Regions from separate parts of the Janthinobacterium sp. 35 genome, predicted to be linked through region 4. Evidence: predicted binding sites of a transcription regulator. Region 4 holds the regulator's gene; each other region holds the start of a gene.
What was found. Region 4 encodes LexA, which represses DNA repair genes until DNA is damaged. Its sites were predicted from a motif close to ACTGTATNNNNATACAGT; they were not measured.
Positions count from the first base shown of each region.

Region 1: the regulator LexA is predicted to act here: its motif matches at 3,401-3,418, upstream of CLU93_RS19890 (PA0069 family radical SAM protein).
Region 2: the regulator LexA is predicted to act here: its motif matches at 4,278-4,295, upstream of CLU93_RS15120 (DNA topoisomerase IV subunit B).
Region 3: the regulator LexA is predicted to act here: its motif matches at 3,501-3,518, upstream of imuA (translesion DNA synthesis-associated protein ImuA).

Region 1 is NZ_PEFN01000001.1:4,465,785-4,471,230, forward strand. Features, by position in the region: gene CLU93_RS19870 (substrate-binding periplasmic protein) at 1-10, shown strand, start outside; gene CLU93_RS19875 (lipocalin family protein) at 45-557, shown strand; gene CLU93_RS19880 (methyl-accepting chemotaxis protein) at 822-2,573, shown strand; gene CLU93_RS19885 (tRNA-uridine aminocarboxypropyltransferase) at 2,645-3,352, shown strand; gene CLU93_RS19890 (PA0069 family radical SAM protein) at 3,481-4,620, shown strand; gene CLU93_RS19895 (gamma-glutamylcyclotransferase) at 4,617-5,276, opposite strand; gene CLU93_RS19900 (LysR family transcriptional regulator) at 5,305-5,446, opposite strand, start outside.
Region 2 is NZ_PEFN01000001.1:3,401,212-3,406,657, reverse strand. Features, by position in the region: gene kdpB (potassium-transporting ATPase subunit KdpB) at 1-2,007, opposite strand, end outside; gene kdpA (potassium-transporting ATPase subunit KdpA) at 2,017-3,822, opposite strand; gene kdpF (K(+)-transporting ATPase subunit F) at 3,822-3,911, opposite strand; gene CLU93_RS15120 (DNA topoisomerase IV subunit B) at 4,375-5,446, shown strand, end outside.
Region 3 is NZ_PEFN01000002.1:104,251-109,696, reverse strand. Features, by position in the region: gene CLU93_RS27670 (hypothetical protein) at 1-406, shown strand, start outside; gene CLU93_RS27665 (lactate permease) at 417-2,051, shown strand; gene CLU93_RS28400 (hypothetical protein) at 2,218-2,436, opposite strand; gene CLU93_RS28080 (hypothetical protein) at 2,483-3,148, opposite strand; gene imuA (translesion DNA synthesis-associated protein ImuA) at 3,547-4,296, shown strand; gene CLU93_RS27650 (Y-family DNA polymerase) at 4,223-5,446, shown strand, end outside.
Region 4 is NZ_PEFN01000001.1:4,223,352-4,228,797, reverse strand. Features, by position in the region: gene rpsR (30S ribosomal protein S18) at 1-150, opposite strand, end outside; gene priB (primosomal replication protein N) at 176-475, opposite strand; gene rpsF (30S ribosomal protein S6) at 496-885, opposite strand; gene lexA (transcriptional repressor LexA) at 1,162-1,797, shown strand; gene CLU93_RS18840 (cystathionine gamma-synthase family protein) at 1,864-3,105, opposite strand; gene purF (amidophosphoribosyltransferase) at 3,214-4,737, opposite strand; gene CLU93_RS18830 (CvpA family protein) at 4,776-5,264, opposite strand; gene CLU93_RS18825 (SPOR domain-containing protein) at 5,285-5,446, opposite strand, start outside.

The DNA of each region.
Region 1 (5,446 bases), 240 kb from region 4:
GCTACCGTGACGTTGCTACCCTGATTTTAGCTATGGAGAAGACCATGAAAAAACTGTTGTTCCTGAGTGTGCTCGTGCTGGCCGGCTGTGTCGGCCGTCCCGAGAATATCGTGCCTGTCAACAACTTCGAGACGACCCGCTATCTGGGGAAGTGGTATGAGATCGCGCGCCTCGACCACTCATTCGAACGGGGCCTGAGCCGCGTGACGGCCGACTACAGCCTGCGCCAGGATGGCGGCCTGAAAGTGCTCAACCGCGGCTACAAGGAGGCGGACGCGCAGTGGAAGGAAGCGGAAGGCAAGGCGTATTTCGTCGACAAGAAAGACGTGGGCTACCTGAAAGTGTCGTTTTTCGGTCCCTTCTATGGTTCCTACATCGTGTTTGACCTGGACCAGCAAGATTACAGCTATTCCATGATCAGCGGCCCCGACAAGTCATATTTGTGGTTGCTGTCGCGCACGCCGAGCATGGACCCTGCCTTGCAGCAGCGCCTGGTCGAGAAAGCCCGGGGGCTGGGTTTCGATACGTCAAAATTGATCTATGTGAAGCAAAACTGACGATGCTTGCCTGCCGCCCGTGCGTGGCGGCATAGCTCCTTGTAATTGTTGCTTTTCTGCATGTTATTTCTTGCAATACCATCCTGATTCACTCACAATCTGCTCCAAAGTGGTGCGCTGCGGCGCGCTGCCATTCTGGCGACGCTGGGTAGCGTTGCGTCGCCGCTCGTGATTGCCGCACGGCAGATGCCTGCTATATTGGTACGTAGCAGCAAGTCGGTTTCGTGGCGTCTGTGCATTGTTTTTTCAGATAGGAATCACGCAATGAAAAACCTCAAAATCGGCGTACGCCTCGGTGGCGCTTTTGCCGCCGTCCTGCTGCTGTTGACGAGCCTGACCGTGGTGGGCATCGTGCAGATGCAAAGCGCCAGCAAGGAAACCGATGCGCTCGTCAACGTCAAGGTGCGCAATGAACGCCTGATCGGTGAGTGGACCAAGGTCATCGAGGTGAACGCGGCGCGCACGGCGGCCGCATGGAAAGTGAGCGATCCCGAACACCAGAAGCAGTTTGAACAGGAAATGTCGGTCTCGTCCGCACGCGCCACGGAAATCCAGAACGCTATCGGCAAGAGCGAGCTGAACGCCGAAGAGCAAGCGCTGTACCAGGAAGTGCTGAGCACGCGCAAGGCTTACACGGACGTGCGCAAGAATGTGTTCAAGGCCAAGAATGCGGGTGACCTGGAACTGGGCAAGCGCCTGTATGAAGGCGACATGGCAGTCAAGCGCGACATTTACCTCGCGTCGCTGAACAAGATGGCCGTGCTGGAAACCAGATTGCTCGATGAAGCGGCCGCGCGCATCCGTTCGCGCTACGAAAACGGCCGTTTGCTGCTGATCTCGCTGGGCGCGGTTGCCATCTTGCTGGGCATCGCCTGCGCCTACTGGATCACGCGCTCGATCACGCGTCCCATCACGCGCGCCGTCGAGGTGGCGGAAGCCGTTTCCGCCGGCGACCTGACCAGCCATATCGTGGTGGACAGCCGCGATGAAACGGGGCAGCTGATGCATGCGCTGAAAAACATGAACGATAAACTGGTCAGTATCGTCGGCCAGGTGCGCGTCGGCACCGAATCGATCAGCACGGCGTCGAGCGAAATTGCCGCCGGCAACCTGGACTTGTCATCGCGCACGGAAGAGCAGGCCAGCTCGCTGGAAGAGACGGCGTCTTCGATGGAAGAGCTGACCTCGACCGTGAAACGCAATGCCGACAATGCGCGCAGCGCGAATCAACTGGCCATCGACGCCTCGCAGATCGCCAGCAAGGGCGGCGTGGTGGTGTCGGAAGTGGTCAGCACCATGGGCTCGATCAACGATTCCTCGCGCAAGATTGTCGACATCATCAGCGTCATCGACGCCATCGCCTTCCAGACGAATATCCTGGCCCTGAACGCAGCCGTGGAAGCGGCCAGGGCCGGCGAGCAGGGCCGCGGTTTTGCCGTGGTGGCCTCCGAGGTGCGCAACCTGGCGCAGCGCTCCAGCGCGGCGGCCAGGGAAATCAAGGGCTTGATCGACGATTCCTTGCAAAAGGTCGAGGCCGGTTCGCAACTGGTGGACAAGGCGGGTCGCACCATGGACGAAATCGTGCAAAGCATCAGCCACGTGACGCAGATCATGAACCAGATCACCGATGCCAGCGATGAGCAGCGCGCCGGCATCGAACAAGTCAACCAGGCCATCGGCCAGATGGATCAGGTGACGCAGCAAAACGCGGCCCTGGTGGAAGAGGCCGCCGCAGCGGCCGAATCCATGCAGGAACAGGCGGCCAAGCTGGCCGAGGTCGTGGGCGTGTTCAAGCTCGATGCCACGCAGCACTCTGTTTCCACCACTGCTGCCCTGTCTGTGAAAGCGCCTGCGCCGCTCAAAACCGCCGTGCGGCCTGTCGTGCAAGCGGCGGTACGGCGCGCGCCAGCACAGCCCGCAGCCGCGCCGGGCAAGGCGGCGCCGGCGGACGCTGTGCGGGCACGCGCGCCGAAGGCACCGGTGGCGTCTGGCGCCGACGAATGGGAAGAGTTTTAAGCGCAGATTCCCCGTGGCATGGCGCGGGCGCTACAATCGCGGCTTGAAGACAGCCGCGAACGCGCTCCGCCATGACCACCCGTCGTACCTCAAGCTCTACCTCCAGCCATCCCTCCAGCCCTGCCGCTGCATCGTCCTCCGAGGCTGAACCCGCCAAACGCGCGCGCTGCCCAGCCTGCCTGCGCGCCGCATCCAGCTGCATCTGCCGCTGGATCGCCCCCGTGGCCCATGCAGTGGACGTGCTGATCCTGCAGCATCCGCTGGAAGTCCATAACGCCAAGGGCAGTGCCCGCTTGCTGCACCTGAGCCTGCCCAACAGCCGCATGCTGACGGGCGAGCAGTTTGCCCCGGACACGCTCGCCGCACTGCTGGCCGACAAGCACAACGTGCTGCTGTACCCAGATACGCCCGGCGACCGTTCGCTGGGCATCGCGCCCCCGCCCCCGCTCAACCCCGCCATCTTGCTCGATCCGGCCCGATTTTTGAGCCAATTGCGGCTGGTGGTGCTGGACGCCACCTGGCGCAAGAGCCGCAAGATGCTGTACCTGAATCCCCAGTTGCAACAGTTGCCGCGCCTGCCCCTGCGCGACACGCCCGCTTCCCATTACCTGATCCGCAAGGCGCACGCGCCAGACCAGTTATCGACCCTGGAAGCGACCTGCTATGCCCTGATGCAGTTGGAGCAGGACGCGTCCCGCTTCGTTCCTCTGATCACGGCATTTGACGGCTTTGTCGCACAGCAGTTGAGTTATGTCATACCGCATGCTGAAAAAGCGTGAAACAGCAGCACGCCAGCCCTTGATCTTGCCCGCATAGCGGCATAGTATACTGTACGTATATACAGTTGATGGGGCCGTTCATGAAAGCAATCATTCCAGAGCACGATGACAGCTTCGCCGGGCAAGCCATGTTGCCGCCGCAATCGCTGAAAGCCCACAAGGGGCGCGGCGCCGTGTCGAACCTGCAAGGGCGCTACGAGGCGCACGCGCGCGCCGGTTTCGATGACGGCTGGAGCGTGGGCGGCCTGGATGGGGCGGAGGGGGAGGCGGCGCCGGGCTGGAAAACGCAGGTCAGCGACGAGCAGGCGCGCACCATCCTCACACGCAACGCTTCGCCCGATTTGCCGTTCAACGTTTCCCTGAATCCATACCGGGGGTGTGAACACGGCTGCATTTACTGCTTTGCCCGTCCCACGCACAGCTATCTGGGCCTGTCGCCGGGCCTGGACTTCGAAAGCCGCATCTACGCCAAGGTGAACGCCCCCGAACTGTTGCGGCGCGAACTGGCCAAGCCGTCGTATGTGGCCGAGCCGATCGCCGTGGGCGTCAATACCGATGCGTATCAGCCGTGCGAACGCGAACGGCAGCTGACGCGGCGCGTGCTGGAAGTGCTGCACGAGTGTGACCACCCCGTGGCGCTGATCACGAAATCGTCGCTGATCGAGCGCGATATCGATATCCTGGCGCCGATGGCGGCCAGGCGCCTGGCCGCCGTGGCCGTCACTGTCACCACGCTCGACCCCGTCATCGCGCGCACGCTGGAGCCGCGCGCGGCGGCCCCTGCGCGGCGGCTGCGCACCATCCGCACCTTGACGGAGGCGGGCATCCCCGTGGGCGTGAGCATCGCGCCCATCATTCCTTTCGTGACGGAGCCGGAAATCGAGCAGCTGCTCGAAGCCGTGCGCGACGCGGGCGCCATCCACGCCCATTACGTGGTGCTGCGCCTGCCGTGGGAAGTGAGCCCCTTGTTCCAGCAATGGCTGGAAGCGCACTTCCCGGAGCGGGCCCAGCGCGTGATGAACCGCGTGCGCGAAATGCGCGGCGGCAAGGATTACGACAGCGCGTTCGGCACGCGCATGCGGGGCGAGGGCGTGTGGGCCGACCTGATCCACCAGCGCTTTGAAAAGGCCGTGCATCGGCTGGGCTTGCACGGCAAGGGTGGCCGCTTCAAGCAGCTCGATTGCACGCAGTTCCGCCGGCCGCTGGTGGTGCCGCCGTTGGGGAACTCGGCAAAAGGGGGCAATGCCGGGCAGCTGGATTTGTTTTAAGTTGAACCAGCGTCAGCGCTGATGCTGCCGGGGTACGCTGCGGCGCTGTCTTGGGCAGGTGCCTGGAGCTGCGCCAGATGTTGCTCGATGGCAAAGACATGCGGGTCGCTCTTGCCCAGTTCGCGCAGGGCGCTGGCCAGGTGCAGCAGGTATTCGCTGTTCGGGCCGCTGGGGCCGTTTGATCGGGCGATCTGGCGCGCGATATCGAGTTCCGGCGCGGCGCCGAGGAAGGCGGCGTTTTCTTCGTTGGCGATGTACACCAGGCCTTCGACCTTGCCGCCATCGTCGAAGGTGATATCGGTGGCCAGGCGCAAATAGCCGTTCTTTTCGCGGTGGTCGAGGTGGTCGAAGACTTCGGGCGTGATCAGATAGGCCATGCCGTCGCACACGGCGCCCGCCTGGGGCACGATGGTGGCCACCCGGCCCGGCGCCATCGGCGTGCCCCGGTGGTCATGCGAGCCTTGCCAGAAGCGCCGCGTCCAGCCGGCGATGCTGGCGGGGCGGCGTTCAATATAGGGAAAGTCCGCCTTGTAGATCAGCGAGCCGTAGCCGAACAGCCAGACCTGGTCGTGACCGTCGAATTTGTTCATGCGCTGGTTGATGGCGATGGTGGCGGCGTCGATGGCGGACAGGTCGTGCTGGTCGGGCTGGGTCATGGCGTGTTTGCTGAAGGGCGATGCGCCATTATAAGGCGCTGCCCGCCGCGCTGCCCGCCGGCAGCGCGGCGCGTGCGCCGTTGTTTCCGCCGACGTTCCACTCATGCGTCTCGACGAACTGGAACAGGAAGGCCATGAAGCTTTCGGCCGCCGGCGACAGCGAACGGCCC
Region 2 (5,446 bases), 820 kb from region 4:
CAGGCCGTAGATCAGCAGATTGCGGCGCAACAGGCTGGCCGCGCCGATGGCCCGGTATTGCACGCCTTTCAGCGCCAGGGGAATCAGCACGACGATGATCAAGGCATTGAAGATCACGGCCGACATGATGGCCGACGCCGGACTGGACAAGTGCATGATGTCGAGCGCCTTCAACTGCGGATAGGTACCCACGAACGCCGCCGGGATGATGGCGAAGTACTTGGCGATATCGTTCGAAATCGAGAACGTCGTCAGCGAACCGCGCGTCATCAGCATCTGCTTTCCGATTTCAACGATTTCCAGCAGCTTGGTCGGATTCGAATCGAGGTCGACCATATTGCCCGCCTCTTTTGCCGCCTGCGTGCCCGAGTTCATGGCCACGGCCACGTCGGCCTGCGCCAGCGCCGGGGCATCGTTGGTGCCGTCGCCCGTCATCGCCACCAGGCGGCCTTCGGACTGGTAGCTGCGAATCAGCTTGAGCTTGTCTTCCGGCGTCGCTTCGGCAAGAAAATCATCCACGCCCGCCTCGGCGGCAATCGCCGCCGCCGTCAGCTTGTTGTCGCCCGTGATCATGACGGTCTTGATGCCCATGCGGCGCAGTTCCGCAAAACGCTCCTTGATGCCGCCCTTGACGATATCCTTCAGTTCCACGACCCCCATGACGCGGCCGTCGTCGACCACTACCAGCGGCGTGCTGCCACGGCGCGCGATATCGTCGACGGCGCGCGACACCTCGAGCGGATACGGCTGGCCCAGCGCTTCCACGTACTTTTTCATGGAATCGGCCGCGCCCTTGCGCAACTGGCGCAACTGCTGCTCGCCCGGAATATCCACGCCGCTCATGCGCGTTTGCGCCGTGAAGGGCACGAAGGTAGCGTGCAGGCTGGCCATCTCGCGTTCGCGGATGTTGAACTTCTGCTTGGCTAGCACGACGATGCTGCGACCTTCCGGCGTTTCATCGGCCAGCGAGGCCAGTTGCGCCGCGTCGGCCAGCTGCTGCTCCGTCACGCCGGGGGCCGGCACAAAGGTCGAGGCCTGGCGATTGCCCAGGGTGATGGTGCCCGTTTTATCGAGCAGCAGCACGTCCACGTCGCCGGCCGCTTCCACGGCGCGGCCCGAGGTGGCGATCACATTAGCCCGCATCATGCGGCTCATGCCGGCCACGCCGATGGCGGACAACAAACCGCCGATGGTGGTCGGAATCAAACACACCAGCAGTGCGATCAGCACGGTGATGGTGACGGGCGTGCCAGTGCCGGCCGCCGCCACGGAAAACAGCGAATACGGCAGCAAGGTCACGGTGACGATCAGGAACACGATCGACAGGGCCACCAATAAAATCGTCAGGGCGATTTCATTCGGCGTCTTCTGGCGCTTGGCGCCCTCAACCATGGCGATCATGCGGTCGATGAAGGCTTCGCCGGGATTGACGGAAACGCGCACCAGCAGCCAGTCCGACAGCACGCGGGTGCCGCCCGTCACGGCCGAAAAGTCGCCGCCCGATTCGCGGATGACGGGCGCCGATTCGCCCGTGATGGCGCTCTCGTCGACGGAGGCCACGCCGGCCGTCACTTCGCCGTCGGCGGGAATCACGTCACCCGCCTCGACCAGCACCGTCATGCCCTTGCGCAGGTCGGTCGCCGGCGTAGGCAGCCAGGAGGTGCCGTATTTCGGCGTTTGCATTTTCTTTGCCATCACCGTCTGCTTCAGGGCGCGCAGCGAGGCCGCCTGGGCCTTGCTGCGGCCTTCGGCCAGCGCTTCGGCGAAGTTCGCAAACAGCACGGTAAACCACAGCCACACGGCGACGGCGGCAATGAAGCCGAACGGCGCTTCACCCTGGCCATTCAGGGCCTGGATGGCCAGCAGGGTCGTGATGATGCTGCCGACATACACGACGAACATCACGGGGCTGCGCCACTGCGTGCGGGGGTCAAGCTTTTTGAACGCATCGACGATGGCAGGGCCAATCAATGCGGAATCGAACAAGGTCAGGCTTGTGCGTGACATGGTAGCCTCTTATTTTGTAAAAAGTTGCAGGTGTTCGACGATCGGGCCCAGGGCCAGCGCGGGAACGTAATTGAGCACACCGACCAGCACCACCACGCCGATCAGCAGGCCGATGAACATGGGGCCGTGCGTGGGCATGGTGCCGGCATTGGCCGACAGGCGCTGCTTGGCCGCCAGCGAACCGGCCACTGCCAGCACGGGCACAATCACGCCGAAGCGGCCGAACCACATGGCGATCGCCAGCATCACGTTGTAGAACGGCGTGTTGGCGGACAGGCCGGCAAACGCGCTGCCGTTGTTGTTGGCCGCCGACGTGAAGGCGTACAGGATCTCCGAGAAACCGTGTGCGCCCGGATTGGCGACGCCGATCTTGCCTGGTTCGACCATTACGGCGATCGCCGTACCCGTCAATACCAGGGCTGGCGTGACCAGGATGGCCAGCGACACCATCTTCATTTCATAGGCCTGAATTTTCTTGCCCAGGTATTCAGGCGTGCGGCCTATCATCAGGCCGGCGATGAAGACAGCCAGGATGGCAAACATCAGCATGCCGTACAGGCCCGTGCCCACGCCGCCGAAAATCACTTCGCCGAATTGCATCAGCAGCAGCGGCACCATGCCGCCCAGGGGCATGTAGGAGTCGTGCATGGAATTGACTGCACCGCACGATGCCCCCGTCGTCACCGCCGCGAACAGGGTCGAGGAGCTGATGCCGAAGCGCGTTTCCTTGCCTTCCATATTGCCGCCCGATTGCAGGCTGCTGGCCTGCTGGTCCACGCCCAAGGCTTGCAAGGCGGGATTGGCTTGCTGCTCGGCGCTCATCACGCCGACCGTCATGACGACGAAGATCATGGTCATCGCGGCCAGCACTGCCCAGCCCTGGCGCAGGTCGCCCACCATGCGGCCAAAGGTGAAGCACAGGCCGGCGGGAATGATGAAAATAGCCAGCATCTGCAGGAAGTTCGACAGCACGGTCGGGTTTTCGTACGGATGCGAGGAATTGGCATTGAAGAAACCGCCGCCATTCGTGCCCAGCAGCTTGATCGATTCCTGCGAAGCGACGGGGCCCATGGCGATCGTCTGCGTGGTTGCCACTTGCGCTTCCATTACGGGCTTACCGGCCGTATCGAGCACGGGCTGGCCGTCGGCCGTCACTTTCGGCGTTTCATACGCCACGTGGTCGAGCAGGGTCACTTCCTTGTAGGCGGAAAAATTCTGGATCATGCCTTCGCCCATGAAAGCGACGGACAGGGCCAGCGACAGCGGCAGCAGGATGTACAGCGTGGAGCGCACCAGGTCGACCCAGAAATTGCCGATCGATTTGCCCGAGCGCGAGGCGAAGCCGCGCACCAGCGCGAAGATCACGGTAATGCCGGTGGCCGCCGAAAAGAAGTTCTGGCACGTCATGCCCAGCATCTGGGTCAGGTAACTCATGGTCTGTTCGCCGCCGTAGCCCTGCCAGTTGGTATTGGTGACAAAGCTGACGGTGGTATTGAACGAAGAATCAGGGCTGACGGCGCCCATGCCCTGTGGATTCAAAGGCAAGACGCCTTGCAGGCGCTGCAGGCCGTACACGAAGACGGCGCCGAGCGCGTTGAATACGATCAGGGCGATGGCATAGCTTTTCCAGCCCATGGCCTTGTCGGCGGGCAGGCCGGACCAGCGGTACAGCAGGTTTTCCAGCTTTTGCAGCCAGCCCAGGCCGCGCACGGGGCCATCGCCGGCCACCTTGGACATGTACAGGCCCAGCGGATAGCCGGCGGCCAGCAGTACGGCCAGGAAGGCCACCAGCAGCAATATCGATTGCGTCGTCATCACAGTTCCTCCGCTTTCAGCAGCGCCACCAGCAGGTACACGAGCAGGCCAGCCGAGACCACGGCGCCCAGCACATAAAACGCGTTCATTTGACGCTCCCTAGTTTGTCGCAGGCGACGGCAAAGCCGGCCACCACGACGAAAAAAACGGCAATCAAGCCGAGATACACGATATCCATTCCCACCCTCATTCAGGTTTGTTTTGATAGTGAGCAGATTAGCCAAAAGGGTCTAAAAATTTCGTAAAGACTGGAGAGGTGCTTGTAAACAAGATGTAAAAACGGCGGCTTTGCCGCATAAAATCCTTCACAATGGGCGCCAAACCACGCGCACGGTGCACTGTTGTTGCTCTGGAGTAGCGCTATTGCTCGCTGGACAAGATAGAATGCGCGAGCGTCCGCACAAGGACGCCAAGCCTGCCGCGCTGCCCTCTGCCAGTGACGCTGGACGGAATATACTGTATATTCATACAGTTATCGCCGCCGTTGTCACTGCGCCCTGCAGTGCCCCGGCCTGGCGTTCCAACCACTGTCTTTACTTAGCTTGAACACGTATGGCCACTAAAAAACCAGCATCCGACTACAGCGAATCATCCATCCGTGTCCTGAAAGGACTGGAACCCGTCAAGCAGCGCCCGGGGATGTACACCCGCACTGAAAATCCGCTGCACATCATTCAGGAAGTGATCGACAATGCCTCCGACGAGGCGCTGGGCGGTCATTGCACGCATATCGCCGTCACGCAAAATACGGATGGCAGCATCACCGTCGAAGACAATGGCCGCGGTATTCCCGTCGGTATCCACCCTGAAGAAGGCGTGCCGACGGTGGAAATCGTGTTTACACGGCTGCACGCGGGCGGCAAGTTCGACAAGGGTTCGGGCGGCGCCTACGCGTTCTCGGGCGGCTTGCACGGCGTCGGCGTGTCCGTCACCAATGCGCTGTCGACGCGCCTGGAAATCACCGTCTGGCGCAAGGAAAGCGACGGCAATGGCTTGCATCACATGGTGTTTGCGAATGGCGACGTGATCGAGCCCCTGAGTTCCCGCCCCGCCCCGCGCGACGGCAAGAAGTCGGGCACGCGCGTCACCGCCTGGCCCGATGTGAAGTATTTTGATTCGCCGAACATCTCGCAAACCGAACTGCAGCGCCTGCTGCGCTCGAAAGCCGTGCTGCTGCCCGGCGTGATCGTCACCTTGACCAACGCCAAGACGGGCGATACGCAAACCTGGCAGTACGCGGAAGGCTTGCGCGGCTACCTGACCGAATCGCTGGCGCAGGTATCGAATGGCGAAACCCTGATTCCCCTGTTCGAAGGCGCGCAGTACGCGGGCCCGGATTCGGAAGGTTTTGCCGAAGGCGAAGGCGCGGCCTGGGTGGTGGCGTGGACGGAAGAAGGCGCCATCGTGCGCGAATCGTATGTCAACCTGATTCCCACCTCGAATGGCGGCACGCACGAATCGGGCTTGCGCGACGGCCTGTTCGGCGCCGTGAAAAACTTCGTCGAAATGCACTCGCTGCTGCCGAAAGGCGTCAAATTGCTGCCCGAAGACGTGTTTGCGCGCGCCTCTTTCGTGCTGTCGGCCAAGGTGCTGGACCCGCAATTCCAGGGCCAGATCAAGGAAC
Region 3 (5,446 bases), on a different contig from region 4:
GGAATACGACGTCAAGTTGCAGGAATTTATTGCGACCCTGCAGCGCAGCACCGGCCACACCCTAGCGCAAACGCATTACTTTGATGTAATGCTGGCCTTGATAGGCGTCGGCATGGCTTGTGCGGGTGCACGTGCCCCCGACAGCGCAATGGCGATGTCAGTGAAAGAGTTTGCCGCTGGCCAGGCGCTGGCGTTTTTACCATCACAGATTCTGCATATGATAGATACCACAGTCGCCAGTCCTCCAACGCTGAAAACGGCTTACCTGCGCGCGCTTAAAGTGGCGGCGGGTGACCTGGCGCTCTTCGACGAAATGGTGTACCTGGTCGAGGGGCTAGAAGCGTTCACGAAGTCGTCGAACCAGTCCATCCCTTCCATGATCTGGCGCCAACTGCGCGCGGCTTAAGGAGAACAGTATGTCAGAACGTTTACAGCGTTACCAAGCTCTGTTGCGCGCGCGCGCAGCAGTTCCTGTGCTGAGCTTACTACCTGCTGCTGCTGCTGTGCGCGGCTTGCACGAGCAGGACGTCGACCTCGATTATGTCAATGCACCTCGTTTCGGCGAGCAGTTCGAGCTGCATGCGCTGCCGGCGGCAGCGGCGTCGGTTGACGCGCTGTTGGCAGATATATCAGCACAACTTGATGGGCAGCGCTGGACCAGCACCGTCGATGGCCTCAGGCGCAGCGTACTGCAGACCATCGGTGGCCAGTTCGGTATCGGCAAGCTGGTCAGCGCGTTCGATCAGATTGGCGGCCGCGTCGATACCATCCACAACGTTCGTGCCGGAGTGTATTCCAGTGTGGACGAAGCGCAGCGTTACGCCGAGAGGGGCACTTACGACAGTGGAGCGTATCATCGGGACCCAGATTACATTGCCGCCAATCGACAGATGGCGGCCAGTTTAAAGGACGGCACACTTACCGATGCTTACACGGGCGAATTGTTTGCGCCATCGGATCGCCATGATCGCCAACGCAAGCCGCACCTGGATCATGTCGTCGCGGGCCGCAAGGTGCATGACGACCCCGGTCGCGTCCTGGCGGAGCTGGACGGCGCGAATCTGGCTGCCACCAGCGAAAACCTGAAGCCAACTGCGGCGAGCATCAACTGTGCGTTAGGCGATCGCAGCGCCACGCGCAACCTGCAGCGGCTGGCAACTACTCGGGCTGCGCGTGCCGAACGAATCACCGCACTTGAAGGGGCCGCGACGCCACTCGACGACTGCCAGCGTAAGCAGTTGGCCAAGCTGCAAGCCTTGAACAAGGTCGACGCCGCGCTGGTAAATGATGCGGAAGCACAAGCCCAGACCGCCATTGACAGCAAGCTTAATGGCGCCTACTACGGTGGCACGAAGTTTGCGCGAAGTGCAGCCACCGCCAGCGCCGTCGAGGGTGCATCGATGGGCATGCAGCAGGCGCTCGGCGTGGTGCTGGTGGAGTTTTTTGCGGCGCTGTTCGACGAAATTGGCGATTTGTACCGCCAGGGCATGCAGGAACAGCGCTATATCGAAGAGGCGGCGGTGCGCCTGCGTCGTATCGCCGAACGCATCGCTGGCAAGTGGGAAACCGTGCTGACCGCGTTTAAGGAAGGTTTCATTGCCGGATTATTGTCCAGTTTAGTAACAACGGTGGTGAATGCTTTCCTCACTACCGGCAAGCGGGCGGTTCGTTTGATTCGCGAAGGCGGATTGTCCCTGCTGCAAGCGGTGCGCCTGCTGGTGTTTCGCCCTGACGACATGTCAGGTGCGGAAGCAATGCACGCGGCCTCTAAGCTGATGACGGGCGCACTGGTGGTGGGTGGCGGGATTATGCTGGAAGAGGTCGTCAGCAAGTATCTGACTGTGCTGGGGCCGCTGGCGGCGGGTGCCACTGCGATTGTCGTCGGCTCGCTGACAGCGATCGTGGCGGCACTGGCGGCCTACTTAATCGACCGGCTCGATCTGTTCGGCGCCGAGCAGCAAGTGCGCGAGCGCCGCATCGACAGCATGGTTGATGCGCGGATCGCGGCGTTCGAACGGTGCCTCGATGAATGGCCAGCGAAGGCGACGTGAAGGAATCAGGACGTAATGGGCAGCGAAGCAACTTGAGCGAAAGCGTCTTGCATGAGACGTCTTGAATTGAACGTGGCGTTACGAAATGATGGCCTCACACTGCTTCGAAGCAGTGTGAGGCCACGTACGCTTGTCCCAAGTCTTTTTTAAGCAATCGTTGCTTTGTTTATTCATGAGGCCCTGCAAAATGAACTGATGAGGCATGGCCGCATACCGAGCAGTTCTCAAACTTGGTGTAAGCACACTTGGTTATATCGCCGTTGGCAGTACAGGGCGAACAACAGCGCTGGTTGCACTCGGCGCAGATCGTGTCATATTGCCCGGCAAATTCGATAGAGGCTTCATTCATGTTGCCAACGTTTTCGATAGTTGTCTTGGCACTCATCACTTATTCCCTGGAAATTTACTGCGAATGATAATGACCATGTTTACTATTTTACGCACAAAAACACACCAGATACAGAGCGGCCTAGTCGATCTGCATCGGTGGCACAGGTAAGATTGGTGGCAACAATATTCACGTTGTATGGACTGCAGTACTGCCTCGCATTGACCATCCAGTTGTTTTTCATACGTGCGCAATCATTTGCATCCATGGGACCGGCTTCGCGGGTAACGTGTTCTTTTTGCGGAGGTACGGGAACTGAAGGCGGCGTTGGTATTGGCGGAGTTGGCTTGCTTGGCCCACTGGGAGGATTTGGAACAGGGGGAACAGGGGGAACAGCATCGTTCAAGATGCACACTTCTGCTGATATTGTGACTATCGCCGGGCGACTGTGATGTCTAAATGTATAGGAAATATTGGTTGGAGATGTAACGCCGATGGGGGGGAACGATCCAAAACCACACGTTCCGCCAGAGCATGCTACTTGTGGATTCTTGAAGAACGCCGATTTTTGTTTGAATGAGTCCGGCATTTCAAGCTGAATCGTTTGTGGTGGAACTCTTTCAGCCCATGTACTGCAATGTTTTCCGCAATGGTTGTCTTTCGTCGTTAGCTGAGCTGAAATGCGGGTGAAACACTCGACCCCTGCGTTAGCAACGTTTGACAGGGCAATTGAAGTTGCGAAAATAGAAAACTTAATAATCGATTTCATGTCGACTCCGATAATTGTTGTTGTGTCATTCATGCTACTAGTTAGTTTTCAATTTAGCAAGATTATTGTGGCGCACTGTTGTGATAAGGCTGACGCGGCTGCTGACAGATATTTGGAAAGTAGATTATTTGGTGCGGTTCCGTCAACAGCTACTACGGTATTCGATCTGTGCCTTCGCACTGATACCGAAGAGAAGAAATGTGTGCTTGGCCGTGACCTCGGCCTCGACGTGGAGACCCTGTGAAGGTGGCGGCCATTCATTGACCTGTCTTTCCGTTCCGCTGCACCTCCCCTCCCGCTCCCCCCGTTTCAGCTGAAGCTGCCTCTTGCACAATCAAACAATCACGCATACACTGTATATATATACAGTACTATGTTGATAACGATTGTGCTTTCTCATGGCTTTGCTCTGCTCTCAAGTTTGCTCTGAATTCTCTGTGGAGGTCACTGATCCCCTGGTGATTTCTCATGTCTGGCGTGCAAGTGAGCTGGCAGTGTCGCGCGACGTTAGCTGTTCGTCCGGATATTCGTTGCTGGATGGAGAATTGCCTGGTGCTGGCTGGCCACGTTCGTCGCTTATCGAGTTGCTGGTTCAGCAATCCGGTATTGGAGAGTTGCAGCTACTTAAGCCATTGCTTGCCAAGTTGTCGGATAAGCAAAGAATTGTGTTGGTTCAGCCTCCTTATATCCCGCATTCGCTCGCATTTAAGATATGGGGCATCGACATCGGTCGATTGATATGGGTTCGGGCCCCCAGTACCGGAGACGCTCTTTGGACGACGGAACAAATACTTAAAAATGGTAGTTGCGGTGCTGTCGTGTTTTGGCAGAACCATATCCGTTCCGATTCACTGCGTCGCTTGAATTTGGCGGCCCAAGGCGCGGAAACTTGGTTCTGGTTGATTCGTCCTATGGCGTGCGCGAGTGAAGCCTCGCCCGCGTCCCTTCGGCTGGGAGTTCGGCCAGCGATGGGCGGTGTCCACGTTGAGGTCTTGAAGCGACGTGGTCCTGTTTCCGATAAAACCCTATTTATTCCGCTTGCTGATATGCCTACTGGCCGTCACCCCGTGCATCATGAAAACGTCCCTGCTGTTAACTTTATACCTGCCGCTGTTACCGCTCGAAACGCTCCGCCCGTTTTGGTCTGAGGCAGGCTCTTATGTGGTTGTGGATGGTGGAAAAGTGCTGGTCGCTTCGACAGAGGCGATCGATGCCGGTGTGCGAATTGGCATGCGGTCTGGCGGGGTGGAGACCATTGCACCTGGTGCGATCATTTTGGATCGCGATATAGAAAAGGAATCGCGTGCGCTCGATTCCATTGCGATGGTGATGTTGCAGTTCACGCCCGAGGTTGCGTTCACCGATGATTTCAGCCTGTTGCTCAATGTCGGTGCGAGTCTTTCGTTGTTTGGTGGTGCGCTTTCATTGTGTCGACGGGTACGCGATAGCATCCGCCGCCTCGGATTTACCGGGCGGTTGGGTGCGGCGCCGACGGCGGAAGGTGCCTGGCTGCTTGCTCACATAAAGAGTGGACGTCATTCTCCGCGTAGAAGGTGCCTGCAATCCGCAACTCTGGCTTTCCGACTCGACGGGTTACCCTGTTCACTTGTGCCATCGGCTGCGCCATTTCTTACCTGGTTCGATGGTATCGGCGCCAGTACGCTGAGCGATGTGCGGAAATTGCCGAGAGCCGGGTTACTGCGACGGACGAGCAAGCAGCTGTTGCATTCCCTCGACCGTGCGTATGGTGATATCGAAGAAATGCATCGTTGGATATCAGTGCCAGCGCAATTCTCCGCTCATATCGAAACCTTCGATCGAATCGAGCATGCGGAAGCGTTGATGCATGGCGCCACGACCTTGATCCTGCAGCTCATTGGCTGGCTTGCTGCTCGCCAGCTGGCTGTGATCACTTTTAGACTGCTTCTGGAGCACGAGCGCGGCCGTTCTGCGGTGCTGCCGACGCCTGTCGAAATTACGTTGGCCAAGCCGGCGTGGAAAGAGCCACACTTGTTAAGGTTGTTGAGGGAGCGCCTGGCCAAGACAGAATTGAGTGCGCCGGTCATTGGACTACGACTGGAAGTGGTGCAGCTCGAACCGAGGCAGCCGCTAACCGATCAGCTATTTCCAGAGCCCGGCGGTTCGCAGGCTGATTTCACTCGCCTGTTGGAACTGTTGTCCGCCAGATTAGGTCCGGAAAACGTTTTGGTGCCGGTGCTGTCTCCTGACCATCGCCCCGAGCAGTGCAACAGCTGGGGGCCGGCCACGGCGAAAATGGCGTCGTGCCGCGAGGATGAG
Region 4 (5,446 bases):
TTTCAGCGTGTCGACGTCTTTGTAGTCGACTTGCTCAACGTGAGCTGCGGTGAAGCGGCAGAACTTCTTGCGTTTGAACAACGGATTTTGCTGTTTGCGTTTTTCTTTAAGCTTGAGCTTATTTTTGTCGAACTTTTTACCGAATGCCATGTCAGGCTCCTGTATCTAAAATGCGCTAGTCAGAATTGACTGCACTAAAATCAATGATGTGAAACACCAAACTCTTGCTGTTGCGGCTCTTCCTGGCCAGGAAACCCGTGAACTGATACACCCCGCCCAAGCTTGCCTGGCTGAACCGGCCTGAAATTTCGCCAGCGGCTAGCGCGGCAACATCAAACTCGGTCAAACGGGCAATCCCTGCTTCCATCTGCTGCGAACTGTGTTGCAATACTGCATTCACAATCGGCAGCCCTGCCGGGGTATAGCGCAATATTTCGCGCTCGGCAATGATGGCGGTTACTTGTAGCTGGTTCAGCGCACGATCCTGGTCAAGAATTAAGCTGCTGCTGCGGCAGGAGCGGCTGCTGGTGCTTCGGTGCGGTGGCTTTTGGCCGCGTCTTCGCGTTGTACCGATTTCATCATCGGCGAAGGAGCTGTTTCAGCTTTCTTCATTTTAACGGTCAGGTGACGCAACACGGCATCATTGAATTTGAATGCTGTTTCCAACTCGACCAGGGTCTCGTTGTCGCATTCGATGTTCAGGCAGATGTAGTGTGCTTTAGGCAGCTTTTGGATCGAGTAAGCCATTTGACGGCGGCCCCAATCTTCCACGCGGTGAACCGAACCGCCGCGGGTGGTTACGCTGGCTTTGTAACGTTCGATCATCGCGGGCACTTGCTCGCTCTGGTCCGGATGGACGATAAAGACTATTTCATAATGACGCATGCAAACTCCTTCAGGTCGGATTGATAATCGCCCACCCCGGCGTCAAGACGGGTGTGGGAAGGTCAGCCGAAGATTATAACCGCCTTTTGCAAACGTTTCAATCATTCCTTCAACAAGCGGCCCGCGCACGGGGCAGGCCAGGCGTTTTTTCCTGCCCATTCCAGTATTTCGCACGAAATTCGCGCAAATAACCGAAATCCCCTTGCATAGTGGGCGATACTGTACAAAAATACAGACTGTTCATATAGACAGCATTTTAGTATGCACCCACCGCTCATGATCAAGCTGACAGCACGACAAGAACAAATCCTGAACCTGATCAAGGACGCGATTGAAAACACGGGTTTTCCTCCCACCCGTGCCGAAATCGCCAATGAACTGGGTTTCAAATCGGCCAATGCGGCCGAAGAGCATTTGCAAGCCCTGGCCCGCAAGGGCGCGATCGAGATTTCGCCTGGCACCTCGCGCGGCATCCGCCTGATCGGTGCGGCAGCCGAAGCAGCGCCATCGAAGGTGCCGGCAGCGCTGCTGATGTCGCTGCCCCTGATCGGCCGGGTGGCGGCAGGCTCGCCCATCCTGGCACAGGAAAACCTGGAAGCTAGCTACAACGTGGACCCGGCCCTGTTCTCGGCCAAGCCCGACTTCCTGCTGAAAGTACGCGGCTGGTCCATGCGCGACGCCGGCATCATGGATGGCGACTTATTGGCCGTCAAGAAGGTCGACAGCGCCAAAAACGGCCAGATCGTCGTGGCCCGCATCGGCGACGAAGTCACCGTCAAGCGCTACAAGAAGACGGGTTCCGTCATCGAACTGCTGCCGGAAAATCCCGACTTCAAGGTCATTACCGTGTCGCCGGAAGATGAGTTTGCACTGGAAGGTTTGGCAGTGGGACTGATGCGCAGCTGGCATTAATCAAGTACATGCAAAAAGGGCCGCAACAGCATGACTGTTGCGGCCCTTTTTTATTGTCCAGGCGTTTTATACATCCAGCGCGCTACGGAAATCCTCGAGCAAATCGGCCTCATCCTCAATACCCACCGACACGCGGATCAAGGACTCGGCAATGCCCATGCTGGCGCGGCGCTCGGCACCCATCTCATAAAAGATCGTGTGGGCGACGGGAATGACCAGGGTGCGCGTGTCACCGAGGTTGCTCGCTGGAATGGCCAGATTCAAACGATTCAGGAAATCGAAGCAATCGATGCCATCTTTTAATTCAAAGCTGAACAGCGAGCCATAGCTGCGGAACAAGTCCGTCGCCAGCGCGTGCTGCGGGTGCGACGCCAAGCCCGGGTAATGCACTGCCGCCACGCGCGGGTCGGCGGCCAGCATGCTGGCCAGCGCCAGGGCATTGGAACAGGTGCGGTCCATGCGCAAGGCCATGGTTTCCGCGCCGACGGCGATATGGTGCGCCGCTTCCGGGCCCAGCGATGCGCCGAAGTCGCGCAAGGCCTTGGCGCGGATTTGCGCGATGCCCCACTGCGCGGGCGCCGCCTTTTTATAATTGTCGAAAATGTTCGGGTACTGCGTCCAGTCGAACACGCCCGTGTCCGTCAAGCTGCCGCCCAGCGCATTGCCGTGGCCGCCGATGGATTTCGTCAGCGCATTGACCACCAGGCCCGCGCCCACCGCTTTCGGGCGGAACAGGTAAGGCGTCGTCATGGTGTTGTCGACGATGTACAAAATGCCGCGTTCCTTGCACAAGGCGCCGATCTTTGCCAGGTCGGCGATCTGCGTGCGTGGATTGGCGATGGTTTCCACGAAAACAATCCGCGTTTGCGGCGTGATGGCGGCCGCCACGTTGGCCACCTCGGTGGCGTCGACGAAGGAGACGGCGATGCCCTGCCCCGTCACCGTTTGCCACAGGCTGTTGGTATTGCCAAACAAAAAGGCCGACGACACCACATGGTCGCCCGCGCGCAGCAGCGACTGCACCACGGCGCCGATGGCGCCCATGCCGGTGGCGAAACACAAGGTGGCCACGCCATCTTCCATCTTGTTGACCTTGTCTTCCAGCGCGGACACCGTCGGATTGCCCTGGCGGCCGTAGCGGAAACCGGGCTCCTTGCCCTGGAACACGGAAGCGAGCTGGCGTGCGTCGCTGTAGCCGAAGGCGACGGAGGTGTGCACAGGTTTGTGCAGCGAGCCGTGCTCGATACCCTTGCGGCGGTCGTTATGCAGGATGGTGGTGGTAAAGCCGTAGGTTTTTTTGGTGGTCATGGTGGAAGTTCCGGAGTTCGATTTGCCGCTTAACCCAAGGCAAGTGCTGGGGTCAGACCCGACGGGTCTGACCCCGAAAAAAAAGCCCGGCCATAGCCGGGCTCCACATCACCCTTCGGTGGTGGCGAGGTTCAGGTTCAGCTGGGAACGTGGCGTATCTTCCGGCGCTGCCGCCTTCGGATGGTGGCGCGCATATTCCAGGCGATCCAGGTATTCCTGCGACACGTCGCCCGTCACGTACACGCCATCGAAGCACGAAGCCTCGAAGTTCGTCAGGGCCGGATTGACGTCGGCAATCGCCTGCTTCAACGCGCCGATATCCTGGTACACCAGGTAATCGGCCGTGATTTCGCGGCACACTTCTTCCGTCGTGCGGCCATAGGCGATCAGCTCGTCGCGCGTCGGCATATCGATGCCGTACACGTTCGGGTAGATCACCGGTGGCGCGGCCGAGGCGAAGATGACCTTCGTCGCGCCCGCTTCGCGTGCCATCTGCACGATTTCACGGCTGGTGGTGCCGCGCACGATGGAATCGTCGACCAGCAACACGACTTTATCCTTGAATTCGGACGGGATCGCATTGAGCTTCTGGCGCACGGATTTCTTGCGCGCCGCCTGGCCCGGCATGATGAAAGTACGGCCGATGTAGCGGTTCTTGATGAAACCTTCGCGGTATTCCAGGTTCAGCGCCAGTGCCAGCTGGATGGCGGCAGGACGCGAGGAATCGGGAATCGGCATGACCACGTCGATATGCACGTCCGGCAATTCGGCACGGATCTTCTCAGCCAGGTATTCGCCCATTTTCAGGCGCGTGGCGTACACCGAGGCGCCGTCGATGACGGAGTCGGGACGGGCCAGGTAGACGAATTCGAAGACGCACGGATTCAGGCTGGCATTGTCGGCGCACTGAGCGCTGTGCAATTTCTTGTCGGCATCGATGAAGACGGCTTCGCCGGGACCGATGTCGCGCACGAAGCGGAAGCCCATGCCTTCCAGGGCCACGGATTCGGAGGCGATCAGGTATTCGGGGCCTTGCTCCGTTTCATTGATGCCCAGGCACAGCGGACGGATGCCGTGCGGGTCGCGGAAGGCCAGCAAGCCCACGCCGGCGATTTGCGCCACGGCAGCGTAGCCGCCCTTGACGCGGCGGTTCAGCACGGTGATGGCCTTGAAGATGGCTTCCGGGTCCAGGTTCAGGCCCGTTGTCGCTTCCTGGATTTCATGCGCCAGCACGTTGAGCAGCACTTCCGAATCGGAATCGGTATTGATGTGACGGCGGTCATTTTTGAACATTTCCTGTTTCAACTGTTCCCAGTTGGTCAGGTTGCCATTGTGCGCCAGGGTGATGCCGAACGGCGCATTCACATAAAACGGTTGTGCTTCCTCTTCGCTCGACGAACCGGCCGTCGGGTAGCGGCAATGGCCGATGCCCGTCGTGCCTTGCAGCGAACGCATGTTGCGCGTACGGAAGACGTCACGCACGAGGCCATTGGCTTTGTGCATGGAAAACATACTGCTGTGATTGGTCGCAATCCCTGCCGCGTCCTGACCGCGATGTTGCAAGAGCAACAATGCATCATAGAGCAATTGATTGACAGGTTGATGGGAAACGACGCCGACGATGCCACACATGGTGTGCTCCTAAACTGTGCTACTGATTTTAAAAAAATTCAAAATTTCACATGCTGCGCGTACACGGCAGGCAGATAAGGCTTGATGGCACGCGCGCCCTGCTCCGCGAACGGGCTGAGCAGCGCATTTTTCCAGAATGACTGCTGCGGTATGGATGTCATGCCGCACAAGATGACGGTGGTCAGCACGATCACCAGGCCGCGCGCCACGCCGAACAGGCTGCCCAGGGTGCGGTCGGCCAGGCTCAGGCCCGTCACCTTGACCAGTGCGTCGACCGTCATGGACAGCAATCCCATCAAAATGCGCACGCCGATGAACAGCACCACGAAGGCCAGCAACAGGCGGACGGCTTCGCCCGGCACGGCTTCCGGCAGGAATTTCGCCAGGGTGGCGCCATACGCGTTGGCGATGACGAACGCCACGATCCAGCTGACCAATGACAGTATTTCCTTGACCAGGCCACGCATCATGCTGATCAGCACGGACGTCACCAGCACGAACAGCACCAGGTAATCGAAGATCGTCACGTCCGTTCAGCCTTGCAACATCACGCTGGTACCAGACTGCCGCCCAGGCCCAGCTTCTGCAGCTTGGCGCGGGTCTTTTCGGCGTCCTCACGGCTGCCGAACGGGCCCACGCGCACGCGGATGCGCTCGCCCGCCGGGCTGGAGACTTTCTGCGTATAGGACTTGATGCCCGCTTCGCGCAG